Regions from separate parts of the Brachymonas sp. KE5 genome, predicted to be linked through region 3. Evidence: predicted binding sites of a transcription regulator. Region 3 holds the regulator's gene; each other region holds the start of a gene.
What was found. Region 3 encodes sigma-54, which starts transcription at its own class of promoters, with help from an activator protein. Its sites were predicted from a motif close to TGGCANGNAANCTGCTTT; they were not measured.
Positions count from the first base shown of each region.

Region 1: glnA (type I glutamate--ammonia ligase) is a predicted target of sigma-54. The motif match lies at 1,990-2,007, and genes of this name have one in related genera.
Region 2: ACX36O_RS13195 (TorF family putative porin) is a predicted target of sigma-54. The motif match lies at 2,178-2,195, and genes of this name have one in related genera.
Region 4: cydP (cytochrome oxidase putative small subunit CydP) is a predicted target of sigma-54. The motif match lies at 2,426-2,443, and genes of this name have one in related genera.

Region 1 is NZ_CM173463.1:592,165-596,343, reverse strand. It holds gene ACX36O_RS02785 (hypothetical protein) at 1-327, opposite strand, end outside; gene glnA (type I glutamate--ammonia ligase) at 494-1,909, opposite strand; gene ACX36O_RS02775 (competence/damage-inducible protein A) at 2,292-3,125, opposite strand; gene ACX36O_RS02770 (EI24 domain-containing protein) at 3,161-4,114, opposite strand.
Region 2 is NZ_CM173463.1:2,790,704-2,794,882, forward strand. It holds gene ACX36O_RS13180 (CsbD family protein) at 84-299, opposite strand; gene ACX36O_RS13185 (copper chaperone PCu(A)C) at 690-1,157, shown strand; gene ACX36O_RS13190 (dienelactone hydrolase family protein) at 1,231-1,941, opposite strand; gene ACX36O_RS13195 (TorF family putative porin) at 2,236-2,994, shown strand; gene ACX36O_RS13200 (P-II family nitrogen regulator) at 3,027-3,365, shown strand; gene ACX36O_RS13205 (ammonium transporter) at 3,394-4,179, shown strand, end outside.
Region 3 is NZ_CM173463.1:2,642,690-2,646,868, reverse strand. It holds gene ssb (single-stranded DNA-binding protein) at 1-60, shown strand, start outside; gene ACX36O_RS12535 (hypothetical protein) at 466-969, opposite strand; gene rpoN (RNA polymerase factor sigma-54) at 1,116-2,789, opposite strand; gene lptB (LPS export ABC transporter ATP-binding protein) at 2,796-3,617, opposite strand; gene lptA (lipopolysaccharide transport periplasmic protein LptA) at 3,614-4,179, opposite strand, start outside.
Region 4 is NZ_CM173463.1:127,604-131,782, reverse strand. It holds gene cydB (cytochrome d ubiquinol oxidase subunit II) at 1-653, opposite strand, end outside; gene ACX36O_RS00685 (cytochrome ubiquinol oxidase subunit I) at 666-2,237, opposite strand; gene cydP (cytochrome oxidase putative small subunit CydP) at 2,234-2,410, opposite strand; gene ACX36O_RS00675 (sigma-54 interaction domain-containing protein) at 2,556-3,977, shown strand; gene ACX36O_RS00670 (cytochrome b/b6 domain-containing protein) at 4,055-4,179, opposite strand, start outside.

The DNA.
Region 1 (4,179 bases), 760 kb from region 3:
GCGCTGCACCGAACTGGCCACCACATGACGCGAGGCCGGCAGGCTCACTGCCTGTACATTGGCAGCCGGCCGACGCGGCGCTGCTGCCCTGGCGACTGCCACCGGCTGCCCGCCTCCGCGGCCGGCATTGCGCACCACCGTCACCGCACCGCCCGTTACCAGCACACAGCCGCCACGCTGGATGCGGCTGGGCTGGTTGGTGTATTCATTGCCGCAGCGATAGACGCTGCCCGAAGCCTGTGCAGACGTAGCCACCATGCCCGCGAGGAGAAACACGGCAGCAGAAGCAGCAGACGACAACAGGTGGAAAAAACGCAGGCGGACCATGGCACAGAACATCATCATCCCTGCCCGCCCATGCAAGGCGGAGCAGCAACATTCACTAAAACCAAAATACTATATCGCAACTCGATGAAAATTTCGTGAAGACATGGTAACGCCCCCGCCATGAAAAAAGCGGCCGAAGCCGCCTTTTCCTGGGGTCATCACTGCATCACAGCGAATAGTACATGTCGAATTCCACCGGGTTCACCTGGATGCGCACACGGTTCACTTCGGTCATCTTCAGGTCGATGTAGGCATCGAGCATGCTGTCGGAGAACACGCCGCCCTTGGTCAGGAAGGCACGGTCCTTGTCCAGCTCTTCCAGCGCCTGGTCCAGGCTGTGGCACACGGTCGGGATCAGCTTGTCCTCTTCCGGCGGCAGGTGGTACAGGTCCTTGGTGGCGGCTTCGCCCGGATGGATCTTGTTCTCCACGCCGTCCAGACCGGCCATCAGCAGGGCCGCAAAGCCCAGGTAGGGGTTCATCAGCGGATCCGGGAAGCGGGCCTCGACGCGGCGTGCCTTGTCGCTGGCCACGTGCGGGATGCGGATGGAAGCGGAACGGTTGCGGCTGGAATAGGCCAGCTTCACCGGCGCCTCGAAGTGCGGCACCAGGCGCTTGTAGCTGTTGGTGCCGGGGTTGGTGATGGCGTTCAGGGCACGGGCGTGCTTGATGATGCCGCCGATGTAGTACAGGGCGAAATCGGAGAGGCCGGCATAGCCGTTGCCGGCGAACAGGTTCTTGCCGTCCTTCCACACGGACTGGTGCACGTGCATGCCGGAGCCGTTGTCACCGTGGTAGGGCTTGGGCATGAAGGTGGCGGTCTTGCCATAGGCGTTGGCCACGTTCCAGATCACGTACTTCTGCAGCTGCGTCCAGTCGGCGCGCTCCACCAGCGTGCTGAACTTGGTGCCGATCTCGTTCTGGCCAGCACCGGCCACTTCGTGGTGGAACACCTCGACCGGGATGCCCAGCGATTCGAGGATCAGCACCATTTCGGCGCGCATGTCCTGCGTGCTGTCGACCGGGGGCACGGGGAAGTAGCCCCCCTTGGTGGTGGGACGGTGGCCCTTGTTGCCGCCATCGAACTGGCGGCCGCTGTTCCAGGGCGCTTCGTATTCGTCGATGGTGTAGAACGTGTTGCCCGGCTCGGTGCTCCAGCGCACGTTGTCGAAAATGAAGAACTCGGGTTCGGGACCGAAGTAGGCGGTGTCGCCCAGGCCGGAGGCCTTCAGGTAGGCTTCGGCGCGCTTGGCGATGGAACGCGGATCGCGGTCATAGGCCTTGCCGTCACCCGGTTCCAGCACGTCGCAGCTCAGAATCAGCGTGGTTTCTTCGAAGAAGGGGTCGATGTTGGCGGTGTTGGGATCGGGCATCAGCAGCATGTCCGACGCCTCGATGCCTTTCCAGCCGGCCACGGAAGAACCGTCGAAGGCATGGCCCTCGTTGAATTTTTCTTCGTCAAAGTGGGAGATCGGCACGGTCACGTGCTGTTCCTTGCCACGCGTATCGGTGAAACGGAAGTCGACGAATTTGACTTCGTTTTCTTCGACCATCTTCATCACATCAGCGACGTTCTTTGCCATGCTGTTTCTCCTCAAGAGGTTATGTATAGGTTGTCATCCGGTCTGGCATGCAGGCGACCTTCCCGGGTCTGACAGCAATACAAGCAGGAAGCGTGCCAACTTTCAAGACCAACAGAAACGGTGCCTGTCCACCGAGCCCGGCTCCTGTGACAGAAAGATTTCGCCTGTGATTGTGCACCTTCGGAGCATGCTTTGGCCGGGCGAAATGCCGCTGGCGCGAGAAAATTTCCCGGAGCGCCGCGGGCGGCATTGCGGGCAACCGCCGCGTGCTTCGGTCGAATGGACGACATCGCACCAAATTGGTGCATTTGCGCAACCAAGGAGATGCACCCAATCGGTGCACAGTTTGTCGGACGCTGCCCCATGCCGGCGCCAGCCGTGCCTACAGCGCTGCGGGATGCTGCACCGGCCCGAGTTCGCAACCCAGGCTGCGCAAGCCCGCCATCATTTCGGCAAAGGCCTGCGTCACCTGTGCCGGATCGCCTTTCACCCCCAGATCGATATGGGGACCATGCACGGGGTGCTGCAGCGTGGGCAGGCTGAACACCCTGATGCCGGGATAACGCGCCTCCAGCGCTTCCATCATCGGCGTCAGCATGGCTTCCGAGGCGTTCTTGACCACCACCGCATTTTCGGCCCAGGCACGCTGGTCGAACCAGAACGCGTAATAGGTATCGAGCACCCACTCCATCATGGGCCAGGCCATGGCAGGAAAGCCGGGGAAGAAATGCACATGCCCGACCGAAAAGCCCGGAATCCGGTTGTAGGGATTGGGCACGATCTGCGCCCCCTGCGGAAATACCCCCATCTGCAGGCGCTGCTGATGGTCTGCGCTTTCGGGCTCGAAAGAGATGCCCTTTTGCTCCGCCAGCTCGGCAAAACGCTGGTCGATCAGCACTTTCGCCTGTGGCTGCAGGGCCAGCGGCACCCCCAGGGCTTCGGCCGCGGCCTGGCGCGTCTGGTCATCGGGTGTGGCACCAATGCCGCCACAGGAGAACACCACGTCACCACTCGCCAGCACCTGGCGCAACTGCGCAGCGATATCGGCCCGCGCATCCCCCACCATGTGCACATAGGACAGCGTCAGCCCGCGCGCGGCCAGCAACTCGATGGTCTTGGGCAGATGCTGGTCGGAGCGGCGGCCGGACAGCAGTTCATCACCCACCAGCAGCAGACCGAAGCGTGGCAGCGTGACATGCGGGGGCGGGGACGGCAGCACGATGCCGGACGGATCAAGCGGGGTCGGGGAATTCACGAAACCTCCCTGTTGGCAGTGTCAGTAGGGCCTGGCACGGCAGCAGGCGGCAGGGCCGCGGACTCTCCGGCGCCGGTGGCGGACGCACGCCCGACTTCGCGTGCCTGTACATCCAGCGTGGTCTGCACGCCAGTCGAGCCGCGGTAGCCGGATTCCTGCTCCTGCCGCAACTGCTGCAGGGCCTGCAGGCAGAAGTGGCTGAACCAGAGCGAAGAGAAGGCAAACACCAGCGCATAAATCCAGATTGCCGCCGGAATCAGCACCACGAAAGCGGCAATGAACACCGCCGCCGAAGCCCACACCACGCTCGGCGCAGCGCCCAGCAGGCCGGTGACGATGCCCATGGTCAGCAGTTCCAGTCGATGGCGCTGCATCAGGGCACGGCGCTCCTGCCTGCTGGCGTGCTCGGCCCAGGCGTCGAAACTCATCACGCGATAGGTCAGCCAGCCCCAGATCAGCGGCGGCACCACCAGCATCAGGGGAGGAAGAAACCAGAGTGGAATGCTCACCATCAGCAGCATCAGCGCCAGCAGCGTGTGGCCGAGCGACCAGCCCAGGCTGCCGAAAAAGCCGGCTCCGTGGCGACGCTCGAGATCGGGAAAGCGGCGTGCCCCCACCATCTTCACCAGCGCCGGCGTCATCAATGTGGCCACCGCCAGCAGCGAGAGGATCACGATCAGCGGCGTCACCAGCACCACCACCACCAGCGCCGGCACCACCGACTTGAATTGCGGCACGCCCAGCCAGTCGAAGCCCTGGTCGATCACGGTCTGTACCGCCGTGCCATCCAGCCAAAGACGCACCGCATCCACCACCGGCCACCAGCCCCACTGGGCAAAGGCCAGGCCCGCCAGCACCATCAGCAGCAGCGGCAGCAGGGAGAGCAGGATAACGCGCGGATGCAGGCAGTAGGCCACCGCGCGCCAGAAGGCATCCAGCATGATTTTCATGGCATGCAGTGTAGCAAGTCAGTGTGACAGTGCGCGGCAGCCGGCAGCGTTTTCGACGGGCGGCA
Region 2 (4,179 bases), 150 kb from region 3:
GCCGAAGCCGGCGGGGATTTCGGGACCAGCGCCGTCCACAGACGACGCGATCCGGTGTTACAGCAGCGTGCGCAAAGGCAGCATTAGAGCCACTTCCAGTCGGGATTGCGGCCTTCCCAATCCTTGACCTGCTTTTCAGCCTCGTCGCGGGCAATGCCGGCACGTTCCTGCAGGCGGCCGACCAGCTGGTCGCGCTTGCCGGCAATCACGTCCAGGTCGTCGTCGGTGAGCTTGCCCCACTGTTCCTTGACCTTGCCCTTGAGCTGTTTCCAGTTGCCTTCGATGGTGTCCTTGTTGATCGCAGTCATGGTGTTTCCTTTCATGATCGTTCCAGGTAGCCGGATGGCTTCGGAATGGCTGCCTTGCCATTGGGTGGCAGGTGCAGTGCAACCATGGCTTTCATGCTAAGCGGCCGCGTCAGTCCTGCCCGTAGGAACCCGGAACCAGTGGCTGTAGGAAAGGGCGGACGCCGCCGCGTTTGCTGCGAGGCGTACGCCGGTGGTGGCCAGCGGAGCAATCGCTGGAGGCAGGAAGGTGGCCTCCGGCCGATCCGGATCAAGCCGGCTGCTGGTCGTGGCCGGCATAATGCCATGCATCGCGCAGGCTGGCGGAACGGTGATCCGGCAGGCATGCCCAGCACCCGGCCCCTCGGCGAAGCCGGCGCTTTCAACCTATCCCGGAGTCATCTCATGAAACACCTCGCCCTTGCTCTCGCCCTGTTTGGCGCCGCCACACTGGCACAGGCCGATGTCACCGTCAGCGATCCCTGGGTGCGCGGCACCGTGCCGGCACAGCGTGCCACCGGTGCCTTCATGCGCCTGCAGGCCGACCAGGATCTGCGTCTGGTTGCCGCCAGTTCACCTGTGGCCGGCGTGGCCGAGATCCACGAGATGGTGATGCAGGACAACGTGATGAAAATGCGCCGCGTGGACGGCATTGCGCTGGGCAAGGGCAAGCCGCTCGAGCTGAAGCCGGGCGGCTACCACGTGATGCTGATGGACCTCAAGCAGCCGCTCAAGGCGGGCGAGCAGGTGCCGCTGACACTGACCTTCGAGGGCGCAGCCAAGGGCAAGACCATCACCAAGCAGGTGCAGGCCACCGTGCAAAGCCTGGCGCCCCAGGGGAGCCAGGGGCACGGCGCCATGATGAAGCACTAAGCCCGCTCCGTGGCCGGGGGGCTGGCCATGTCGCCCATTCCCCTGGCAAGGGCTTGACGCCCCCAGCGGCTGTTCAGCGCAGCACTTCGCGCAGCGCCTTCAGCGTGCGTGCGCGTGCCAGCGCGTCGGCGGCAGCAGCGTAGTGATCGCCGCGCGGACGCGAGAAAGCATGCTGCACCCCCGGATAGTCGTAAATGGCCACATTCGCACGGCCTTCGGCGGCGGCGCGGATTTGCGCCTGCGCCTCGGGCGGGCAGTATTCGTCATTGCCGGCAAAGTGCAGCACCAGCCGGCCCTGGATGTTGTCCATTTCGTCCAGCCTGTTCTCGATGCCGGTACCGTAGTAGCCGACCGACACCGCTGCGTCGGTACGACAGGCTGCCAGATAGGCCATCTTGCCACCCAGACAATAGCCGACTACGCCGGCCTTGTCGTGCTGCTGGCATTCGGGCAGGGCGCGTGCAGCGCGCAAGGTGGCGGCAATGTCCTGCGTCCCCACGTCCTGGTCGAAGCTGTTGAAGAAGCCGAACGCGCTCTGCCAGCCTTCCGGCGTGTAATCCAGCTCGACGCCGGGCTCCAGGCGCCAGAACAGATCCGGCACCACGGCCACGAAACCCTCCTGTGCAAATCCGTCGGCAACCTCGCGCATGGTGGCGTTCACGCCAAAGATTTCCTGGCAGATGACCAGTGCCGGCCCCTTGCCGGAGGGCGGAACGGCGACATAGGCACTGAACGTGCCGGTGCCGTCGGTGGACTGGATGTCGATGGTCTGGCTGTTGCTCATGGGTGTCTCCTCTCGATGGATGAATGCCGCCGGGGATGGCGGTCTGGGTGCCAGGGCACTTGCGGCTGATTATGCCGGCTGCTTCGCTGCACGGCGCTCCGGGCCGGCAACTCCCGGCAACAGGGCCGTGATTGCACCAAAGCAGTGCAAGCAATTGCAACAAGGGTGTGCATGGGAAACCGGAGCACGGGCTTGCAAGGGGGCAGTCCCGGCGTGGGGCACCGAAAAAATGAAGTTGGCATGTTTTGTGCTTGGCTTGGGATGTCTCTCATCCACATCCTGAAAGGAAGTTCCATGCCGGGAAATTTTGCCCTCCGTTCAAGTGCCGTCCTGATTCCGTCCCTGTTCCTGACGCAAGCCTGCCTGGCGCAGCTTGCCACCAGCCCTGCTCCCGAGGCGGCCCCTTCGCCCCTGAGCGTCAATGTCGGGCTGGTCAGCCTCTACAAGTATCGGGGCCAGGACCAGTATGTCTCCGACAGCGGCAAGACCCGCGCCGTGCGCCCGGCGCTGCAGGGCGGGCTCGACTACAGTTTTGCCAACGGCTTTTATCTGGGCAACTGGAATTCCAGCGTGCGCCTGAACAAGGATGCCCGCGTAGAAATGGATTTCTATGGTGGCTACCGTACCAGCACGGGCCCGGTGAACTGGGATTTCGGCCTATTGCGCTACCAGTATCCGGGAGATGCACGCCTCAACACCACCGAAGTCTACGCGGCCGGCAGCTGGGAAGAACTGACGCTGAAGTACTCGCACACTGTGTCGCGTCGCTATTTCGGACTCGACGGCGGTCGCGGAACCGGCTATGTGAACCTTGCCTGGAGCCACCCGCTGGGTTCCGGCCTGGGCTTGCAGGCAGCACTCGGCCACACCTTCCTGCCTGCGCAGGTGCGCGCCGGCGGCCTGTCGGACTATTCGGACTACAGCCTGGGACTGGCCTGGGAATTCCAGCCGCACCTGACCCTGACTGCCGGGATTGCGGGTGCCGACCGGCGCACCAGCTGGGGCGATATCAACCGTCCGCGCGCCATTGCCGGACTCAAGGCCGTTTTCTAGTCAACATCACATTCACACTCAGGGGAAGCAACATGAAACTCATCACCGCCATCATCAAGCCCTTCAAGCTCGATGAAGTCCGCGAGGCCCTGTCCGAGATTGGCGTGCAGGGCATTACCGTCACCGAAGTGAAAGGCTTTGGCCGCCAGAAGGGCCATACCGAACTATACCGGGGCGCCGAATACGTGGTCGACTTTCTGCCCAAGGTGAAGCTTGAGGCCGCCGTGGATGACGCGCTGCTGGAGCAGGCGCTCGAGGCGATCGAGAGCAGCGCGCGCACCGGCAAGATCGGCGACGGCAAGATTTTTGTCACTAGCCTGGAACAGGTCATCCGCATTCGCACTGGCGAGAGCGGCAGTGTTGCCCTGTAACTGGCAGAAACTCGGGAGGATCCTGATCATGAGAAAGCCCATTTTTTTCCTGCTCGCCGGCCTGTCCGGCATGCTGCTTGCCCCCGCCGTCTGGGCGCAGGCAGCGCCCGCTGCGGTCGCTGAGGCCAGCGTCAACAAGGGCGATGTCGCCTGGTTGCTGACGGCCACACTGTTGGTCGTGATGATGAGCATTCCCGGTCTGGCGCTGTTCTACGGCGGCATGGCGCGCGCCAAGAACATGCTGTCGGTGCTGATGCAGGTTTTTGTCGTGTTCGCGCTGGTCAGCGTGCTCTGGCTGGTATTCGGCTACAGCCTGGCCTTCAGCGGTGGCAATGCCGTGCTGGGTGACTTCGGCAAGCTGTTCCTCGCCGGTGTGAACGCCGCCAGCCTGTCGGACACCTTCAGCGCGCAGTCCAAGCTGCCTGAACTGGCATTCGTTGCCTTTCAGGGCTCGTTTGCCGCGATCAGTTGCGGCATCATCGTCGGCGCATTTGCCGAGCGCGTCCGCTTTTCTGCGGTACTGGCGTTCATCGTGCTGTGGCTCACGTTCAGCTACCTGCCGATTGCCCACATGGTGTGGTCGGGGCAGGGCTATCTGTTCGGCAAGGGCGCGCTGGATTTTGCCGGCGGCACCGTGGTGCACATCAATGCCGGCGTGGCCGGCCTGGTGGGAGCGAGACTGGTGGGCCGGCGTATCGGCCTGGGACGCGAAGCGCTGATGCCGCACAGCCTGACCCTGACCATGGTGGGCGCTGCGCTGCTGTGGGTGGGCTGGTTCGGATTCAACGCCGGTTCCGCACTCGAAGCCAGCGGC
Region 3 (4,179 bases):
CCTGCTCCGGCCCCGGATGCCGGCGGCTTTGGCGACATGGATGACGATATTCCGTTCTGACCGGCGCGCCGAAAGCGTAAGCAAACCCTCGCTCTTGTCATGCACAGGCGAGGGTTTTTTCATGCAGCGATGCCGTGCACCGCAGCAGCTGGGGCGCCTGCTGCGGGGAGTTTTTTGGCTGAAGCCGCAGGGCCTGTGCTTTTACATGTGTTCACACACTGGCACCGGTTTTACGGGCTTTCCCGGGGCGAAGCAGCGATGTCCGACGCTAAGATGACATCACTCCGTCACACAGGAGGCGCTTCCAGCCAAGGGAGGCGGCGGCAGGGCCATCAGGCCCCCGCGCGCAGGGCATGCTGCGGAATTCATGCCAGCTTTTTCAGCCGCACCATAGCCAGGTGCCGCATTAAACCCCGGCGCGGTGTATGACCTGCCGGGGTTTTTCATTGGGCGCTGCCGTGCGGCTTAGCGGCCGTCACCGTCAGCATCGCCCGGCAGGGCTTCCTCGACACGGTGCCAGGCGGAGCGGGCGGAGGCCTTGGCCTCTTCCCAGGTCAGGCGGGAGTCGCCCTTGATGGTGTCCCAGTCGCGCGCCAGGTCGGCTTCCGATTCGTCCCAGCTGCGGCCGGCGTAGACGCCGCGGCCCTGGTAGCCCAGACGGTAGGCGGGGCTGTAGTCGCGCGTGTAGTCGTAGTCGGCACGGTAGCCGGGCTGGCTCTGGTAGCTGTCTTCCCAGTAGGCATAGTTGGGGTCGGCCGAATCCACGGCGGTGTAGCCGACCACGCCACCGGTCAGCGCGCCAATCACGCCACCGGCGATCACGCCGACGGGGCCGGCAGCCGCAGCGCCGATGGCTGCACCTGCAGCGGCACCAGCCAAGGCGCCACCGGCCATGCCGACGGTGCTGGCTTCTTCCCGGGCGTCCTGCGGGGTTTCGGGAACGTTATGGGGGTTGTTGGGGGTGTTCATGCGTATCTCCTGTCGGGTTGGGGGGCATGCAGCTCTTTCCGGCTGCATGGGCTCCATTGTGGAAACACAGCCGGGGGCGCTTCGTGGGAGAGCAGGGCGAGGCGCTGTCAGCCCGCGGACGACGCAGGAGTAGGCCGCAGGCGACCTTAATCGAGGCTCTTGCGCAGGTGCGCCGGGGGGATGCGCAGCTGCTCGCGGTACTTGGCGACGGTGCGGCGCGCGCACTGGATGCCGCGCTCCTGCAGCAGCTCGCACAGGCGGCTGTCGCTGAGCGGCTTGCGCGCTGGCTCCTCGGCGATCCATTGCGCGATCAGCGTGCGCACCGCGGTGCTGCTGGTGCTGCTGCCGTCCTCGCTGGCCAGGCCGGAGCCGAAGAAGTGCTTCAGCTCGAAGGTGCCCCATGGCGTGGACAGGTACTTGCCGCTGCAGACGCGGCTGATGGTGGATTCGTGCAGGCCCAGCGTGTCGGCAATCTCGCGCATCACCAGCGGTTGCATGGCCAGCGGGCCTTCGGCCAGGAAGCGGGCCTGCCGCTGCACGATGGCCTCGCTCACGCGTAGCAGCGTGTCCTGGCGCTGTTGCAGGCTGCGCACCAGCCAGCGCGCCTCGTTGAGCTGCTGCTGCAGGGCCTCGGCGCTGCCGTCGCGATGCTGGCGCAGCAGGGCGGCATAGCGTTCCTGGACCTGCAAGCGCGGCAGGGCTTCGGCGTGGAGCTGCACCTGCCAGCCTGTCATGCCCGCGCGCGCGGGCAGGCGATGCACCACGGCATCGGGCACGATGAATTCGCGCTCGGCCGGGGCGAAGCGGCGCGCCGGTTGCGGCTCCAGCGTGGCGATCAGCTGCAGGGCGGCCTTGACGGAATCGGCCGGGCTGCCGGTCTGGCGCGCCAGGCTGCGGATGTCGCGGCGTGCCAGCAGGTCCAGCGGCTGCGCCAGCACGGCGCGCGCGGTGCTGGCGGCAGGGTGGGCGGCCAGACGGTCCGTCGCCAGCTGCAGGCGCAGGCACTCGGCCAGGTCGCGTGCGCCCACGCCGGCCGGTTCCATGGCCTGCAGCAGGCGCAGTGCCATGGTGAGCAGGTGCAGCAATTCCTCGCGCTGTTCCTCGATGGTGCTGCTGTCGTCCGCCAGCTGCGGCAGCAGGGAGTCGGCCAGCTCGTCCAGCGAATCGGCCAGCCAGCCGCGCTCGTCGAGCGAATCGATCAGGCATTGCAGGGCGGCCTGCTCCTGCGGATCCAGACGTAGGGCGTGGGCCTGCTGTTCCAGGTGCTCGGTCAGGCTGGTGGCGGCCTGCAGGCGGTCCTGCCAGTCGTCGTCGCCGCTGGCGGGGGCGGAGGGGTAAGGAGTGTCGGTTTCCCAGCTGTCGCGCGATTCGGAGGCGGCTGCATCCCCGGTTTCGGGGGCGTCGCTGCCGGAATCCTGTCCGTGTTGCCACAGAGCCTCGTCGCCCTCCTCGGCCGGGCCGGCGCTGCCTGGGGCGGCATCATCGGCCAGCACGCTGGCGGCGTCGTTGAGCGCGGAGGAACTGGCGGTAGTTTCATTGTCGTAGGCATCGGCCCCGGAAGCAGCCGCTGCTTCCGCGCGGAAATCCCCGCTCGCGAATGCGTCGGCCGGTTCAGCCTGGGTGTCATCGTCGCCCGAAGCGGACTCGGGAAGGGAGCCTTCCCCATCTTCCAGCAACTCCAGAAACGGGTTCTCGGCCAGCGCCTGCTGCAATTCCTGCTGCAGCTCCTGCGTGGACAGTTGCAGCAGCCGGATCGACTGCTGCAGTTGCGGCGTGAGCGCCAGCCCCTGGGCGGTGCGCAGCTGCAGGCCGGGCTTCATGCCGTCCTACATGCGGAAGTGTTCGCCCAGATAGACGCGGCGCACCTCGGGGTTGGCGACGATTTCTTCGGGCGTGCCTTCCATCAGGACGGTGCCGTCGCTGATGATGCAGGCATGATCGCAGATACCCAGCGTTTCCCGCACGTTGTGGTCGGTGATGAGCACGCCGATGCCGCGCTGCTTCAGGAACTGGATGATGCGCTGGATCTCGAGCACGGCGATCGGGTCGATGCCGGCAAAGGGTTCGTCCAGCAGGATGAAGCGCGGCTGCGTGGCCAGGGCGCGGGCGATCTCGACGCGGCGGCGCTCGCCGCCGGACAGCGCCAGCGCAGGCGATTCGCGCAGTTGTGCAATGTGCAGGTCTTCCAGCAGCGCGTTGAGCTGGCTGTCGATGTCGTTGCGGCCCAGCTTGCGGCCGCGTTCGTCCACCTGCAGTTCGAGCACGGCGCGGATGTTTTCCTCCACCGTGAGCTTGCGGAAGATGGAGGCTTCCTGCGGCAGGTAGGACAGGCCCATGCGCGAGCGGCGGTGGATCGGCATGTCCTCGATCGGCTCGCCGTCGATGGAAATGGTGCCGCCATCGGCGCGGATCAGGCCGACGATCATGTAGAAGGACGTGGTCTTGCCGGCGCCGTTGGGGCCGAGCAGGCCGACCACTTCGCCCTTGCGCACGGTGAGCGAGACGTCCTTGACCACCTTGCGCCGGCCGTAGGTCTTCTGCAAATGGCGCACCACGAGCTGGCTGCCGGTATCGGTGGCCGTCAGAGCGTCGGCCGCGCCGGTGGCAGCGGCCAAAGCGGGCTCGCGGAGTTCGGCGGCGGCGGTCATTGGCGGTTCCCGATGGCGCTGCTCGGGCGCAGCGTGGTGCCGGTGCGAGGGGCGGCAGGTGCGGTGGCCGCCGGCTTGGAGCCGGGCACGACGCGGCTGCCACCCGGGCCGACTGGCACGATGGTGGCCCGCACGCGGCCTGCCGGCACGGCACCGGCAGCCGCGCCGCCCGCCGCGGTGGACGGGCCGCCCACCACGTTGTAGGTCTCGGTCACTTCGTTGTAGACGATGGTGTCGCCCACCACTTCATCCGCCAGCGTGTTGCCGACCAGGCGACGCAGCTTGGCGTTGCCGATAAGACGGGTGATCTGGCTCAGCTCATCACGCTCGATACGTGCGCCTTCGCCCTCGAAGAACTCGTTCAGGCCTTCGCGTTTCTGGCGCATGAAGACGGGTCGCTTCCCGTCACTGATGGCGAGCGTATGCTGGTTCCCCTGGGCATCCTGTCTTACCTCGACTTTGCCGGCGCGCAGGATGATGGTGCCCTTGGTCGCCACCACGCGGCCGGTGAAGGTGCTGATCTTGTTCAGGTCGTCGTACTGCATGGCGTCCGCTTCCACGT
Region 4 (4,179 bases), 300 kb from region 3:
GCGCCCACGAAAGCCAGTACCATCAGCACGGCCGACCACAGCGCTGCCGTTGCGGAACGGCGCTGGATCGCACCCTCGGTGCGGTGCGCCAGATAGACTGCGCCCTGCAGCGTGATCATGGCGCTGGAGACGATGCCGGCCAGCAGTGCAAACGGATTGAGCAGTTGCCAGAAGCTGCCGGTGTAGTTCACCATCAGCAGCTCGTTGAACTGGAACGGCACACCCTGCAGCAGGTTGCCGAAAGCCACGCCGAAGATCACCGGGGGCACGAAGCCGCCGACGAACAGGCCCCAGTCCCAGCTGCGGCGCCACTGCGCGTCCTTGAGCAGGCTGCGGTACTTGAAGCCGACCGGCCGGAAGAACAGCGCCCACAGCGCGGCCATCATGGCCCAGTAGAAGCCGCTGAAGGCCGTGGCGTAGATCAGCGGCCAGGCGGCAAAGATGGCGCCGCCGCCGGTGATGAACCAGACCTGGTTGCCCTCCCAGTGCATGCCCACCGAGTTGATGACCACGCGGCGCTCGTCGTCGGTCTTGCCGACGAAGGGCAGCAGCGTGCCCACGCCCATGTCATGCCCGTCCATGATGGCAAAGCCAATCAGCAGCACGCCCACCAGCAGCCACCAGATGATTTTCAGGGTTGGATAGTCCAGCATGGTGTGTCCTCCTCAGGCCTGCGTGCGCGGCTGCTGTGCCACGTCGTTGTCATAGCGTCCGGTGCCAAGGCTGCCCGGCCCCTTGCGGGCGAACTTGATCATCAGGTACATCTCGATGATCAGCAACAGCGTGTAGAAACCGACGAAGCCCGCCAGCGAGCCATACAGGCTCTCCACGCTGAGCGTGGACACCGACAGGTGCGTCGGCAGCACGCCGTAGATGGTCCAGGGCTGGCGGCCGTACTCGGCCACGAACCAGCCCAGTTCGGCGGCGATCCAGGGCGCGGGCAGCATCCACAGCGCCCAGCGCAGCAGCCAGCGCTTCTCGCTGAATCGACCCTTGAGCGTTTCCCAGAACGCCAGCGTGAACAGCGCCAGCATCAGAAAGCCCAGCCCCACCATGATGCGGAAGCTCCAGAACATGGGCGTCACGCGCGGCACCGTGCTGTCCACCGCCTTCTGGATCATTTCGGGCGTGGCCTGGCGCACATCGGTGGTGTATTTCTTCAGCAGCAGACCGAAGCCCAGATCGTTCTGGTGTTCCTTGAACACGCGCAGCGCCTCGGCATCGTTGCGGTCCTTGCGCAGGGCCTCCAGCGCCACCACGGCCGGAATGCCGCGCTCGATGCGCTCGCGGTTCTTCTGCTTGATATCGTGGATGCCGGGAATCTGCCGGTCGAGCGAGCGCGTACCGATGATGCCCATCACCCACGGAATCTCGATCTCCCAGTCGTTCTTTTGCTCGGCCTCGTTGATGCCGGCCACCAGCTTGAGCCCGGCCGGCGCCGGCTCGGTTTCCCACATCGCCTCGAGCGAGGCCATCTTGGTCTGCTGCGCCTCGCCCACGGTATAGCCGGATTCATCTCCCAGCACGATCACCGACAGGATGGACGCCAGGCCAAAGGCAGCCGCCACGCGGAAACTGCGCTTGGCAAACTCCACGTTGCGCCCCTTGAGCAGGTACCAGGCCGAGATGGACAGCACGAACATGGCACCCGTCACGTAGCCGGCCGACACGGTGTGCACGAACTTGGCCTGCGCATCCGGGTTGAACACGATGGCCATGAAGTCGGTCATCTCCATGCGCATGGTTTCGAAGTTGAACTCGGCGCCCACCGGGGCCTGCATCCAGCCGTTGGCAATCAGGATCCACAGCGCCGACAGATTGGTGCCGATGGCCATCAGCGTGGTCACCAGCAAATGCTGCGGCTTGCTCAGACGGTCCCAGCCGAAGAAGAACAGGCCGATCATGGTCGATTCGAGGAAGAAGGCCATCAGCCCCTCGATCGCCAGCGGCGCGCCGAAAATGTCGCCCACATAGTGTGAGTAATAGGCCCAGTTGGTGCCGAACTGGAATTCCAGCGTGATGCCGGTGGTCACGCCCAGGGCGAAGTTGATGCCGAACAGCTTGCCCCAGAAGCGCGTCATGTCCTTCCAGATGACCTTGCCGGTCATCACGTAAACGCTTTCCATGATCACCAGCAGCCAGACCATGCCGAGCGTGAGCGGCACGAAGAGGAAGTGGTACATGGCCGTGGCGGCAAACTGCAGCCGCGACAAGTCAACCAGTTGTTCGGATATCACTGCGAAGCTCCTGACGATGAGGGGGAGACGAGAACGTGCGCTGCCGTGCTGCCCGCGTCGGCTTGCACCCGCTCGCTGCGGAAGAACGCCCACCAGATGGCCGTGAGCAGGACCAGCTTGACCAGCACCACCCAGACCAGGTGGCGCACGAGTGCGGAATCAGACCATTGCATGCGCATGCCTCCATCCATACAAGAATCGTGCCAACTTGCAAATACGGCAGAAAACAAGGGCTTGCAAACGGCTGCTGTTCGCCAAAGTCTTGACCCGTGTCAATGCCACTGTCATTCTGACAGCATTTCTGCCAGAATGACAGGCATGTCACCCGTCCCCACCGACACGCTGCCGCATGAAATGCTGTCCTACCTCGACAGCCTGCCCGAGCCGCACATCGTCTGCGACAGCGCCTACCGCATCCGCGCTGCCAATGCCGCCTACCAGCGCATCTATGGCCACAGCGCCGCCATCATCGGCCAGCGCTGCCACGAAGCCTCGCACCGCTCCGATGTACCCTGCGACCAGGCCGGTGAAACCTGCCCGCTGGCGCAGGCGCTGCAATCCGGCCAGCGCGAGCGCGTGCTGCACCTGCACCATACGCCGCAGGGCGAGGAATACGTGCAGATCGAACTGGCGCCCATCCGCAATGCCCGCGGCGAGCTGCGCTACTTCATCGAGAAGATGGAGCCGCTGCGCATGCATGCACCCGAGGGCGGCCCCCGGCTAACCGGCACCTCGCCGGCCTTCCGCCGCATGCTGGAAATGGTGTCGCGCGTGGCGCCCTCCGAGGCCAGCGTGCTGCTGCACGGCGAATCCGGCACCGGCAAGGAACTGGTGGCGCATGCGCTGCACGATAGCAGCAACCGGCGCAGCCATGCCTTCGTGGTGGTGGAGTGCGCCAGCCTGGCCGAGACCCTGTTCGAATCGGAACTGTTCGGCCACGAGAAAGGCGCTTTTACCGGTGCCTCGCAAAGCAAGCCCGGTCTGGTCGAGGCTGCCAGCGGGGGCACCCTGTTCCTGGACGAGGTGGGCGACATACCACTGTCCATGCAGGTCAAGCTGCTGCGCCTGCTCGAAACCGGCACCTACCGCCGCGTCGGCAGCACCGAGCTGCGCCATGTGGATGTGCGGCTGATCTCGGCCTCGCACCGCAGCCTGCCCGACATGGTGGCTGCCGGCAAGTTCCGCCAGGACCTGTACTACCGCCTGTCCACCTTTCCGATCCGGCTGCCGCCGCTGCGCGAGCGGGTGCAGGACATTCCCGCGCTGGCCGCGCACCTGCTGCAACGCCTGGCACCGGGGCGCGACATGCGGCTCAGTGCCGCTGCGCTGCATTGCCTGCAGACCTGGCCCTTCCCCGGCAACGTGCGCGAGCTGCGCAATGTGCTGGAGCGCGCCTGCCTGCTGGCCGATGGCGAGGTGCTGGATGCGGCACTGATGGCGCAGGCACTGCAGCCCGAGGCAACGGCCTGGCAAGCTGCTGCGGCCCTGCCCGGTGCGTACAGTCTGCCCGCCTCCGCGGCCTCCCCTGGCCACGGCACCACCGCCCTTGCCGACGCTGGCAGCGCTTTCCGTGCGGCGCCTGTCGCAACCCTGCAGCAACTCGAGCGTCAGGCCCTGCTGCAGGCACTGCAGCGCCATGCGGGCAATCGCGCAGAGCTGGCGCGCGCGCTCGGCATCAGCGAGCGCACGCTGTACCGCCGCCTGCGCCAGTTGCAGCAGGAAACCGGCCACTCCGCCTGAGCCACAAAAAAGCCGGTGGGGCATATGCCGCTCCGGCTGGCTTCAAGGGGCGCTGCCAGCGCCCCGTCGGAGGAGACTCAGGCCTTGCGTTCGCCGGCGCCAGGAAGCTCTTCCCACCCCGTGATCATGGCCTTGAGCTGCGAACCCACGGTATGGCCGGTGGTGATCAGGTACAGGTGCATGATCAGGAAGACCAGGATCA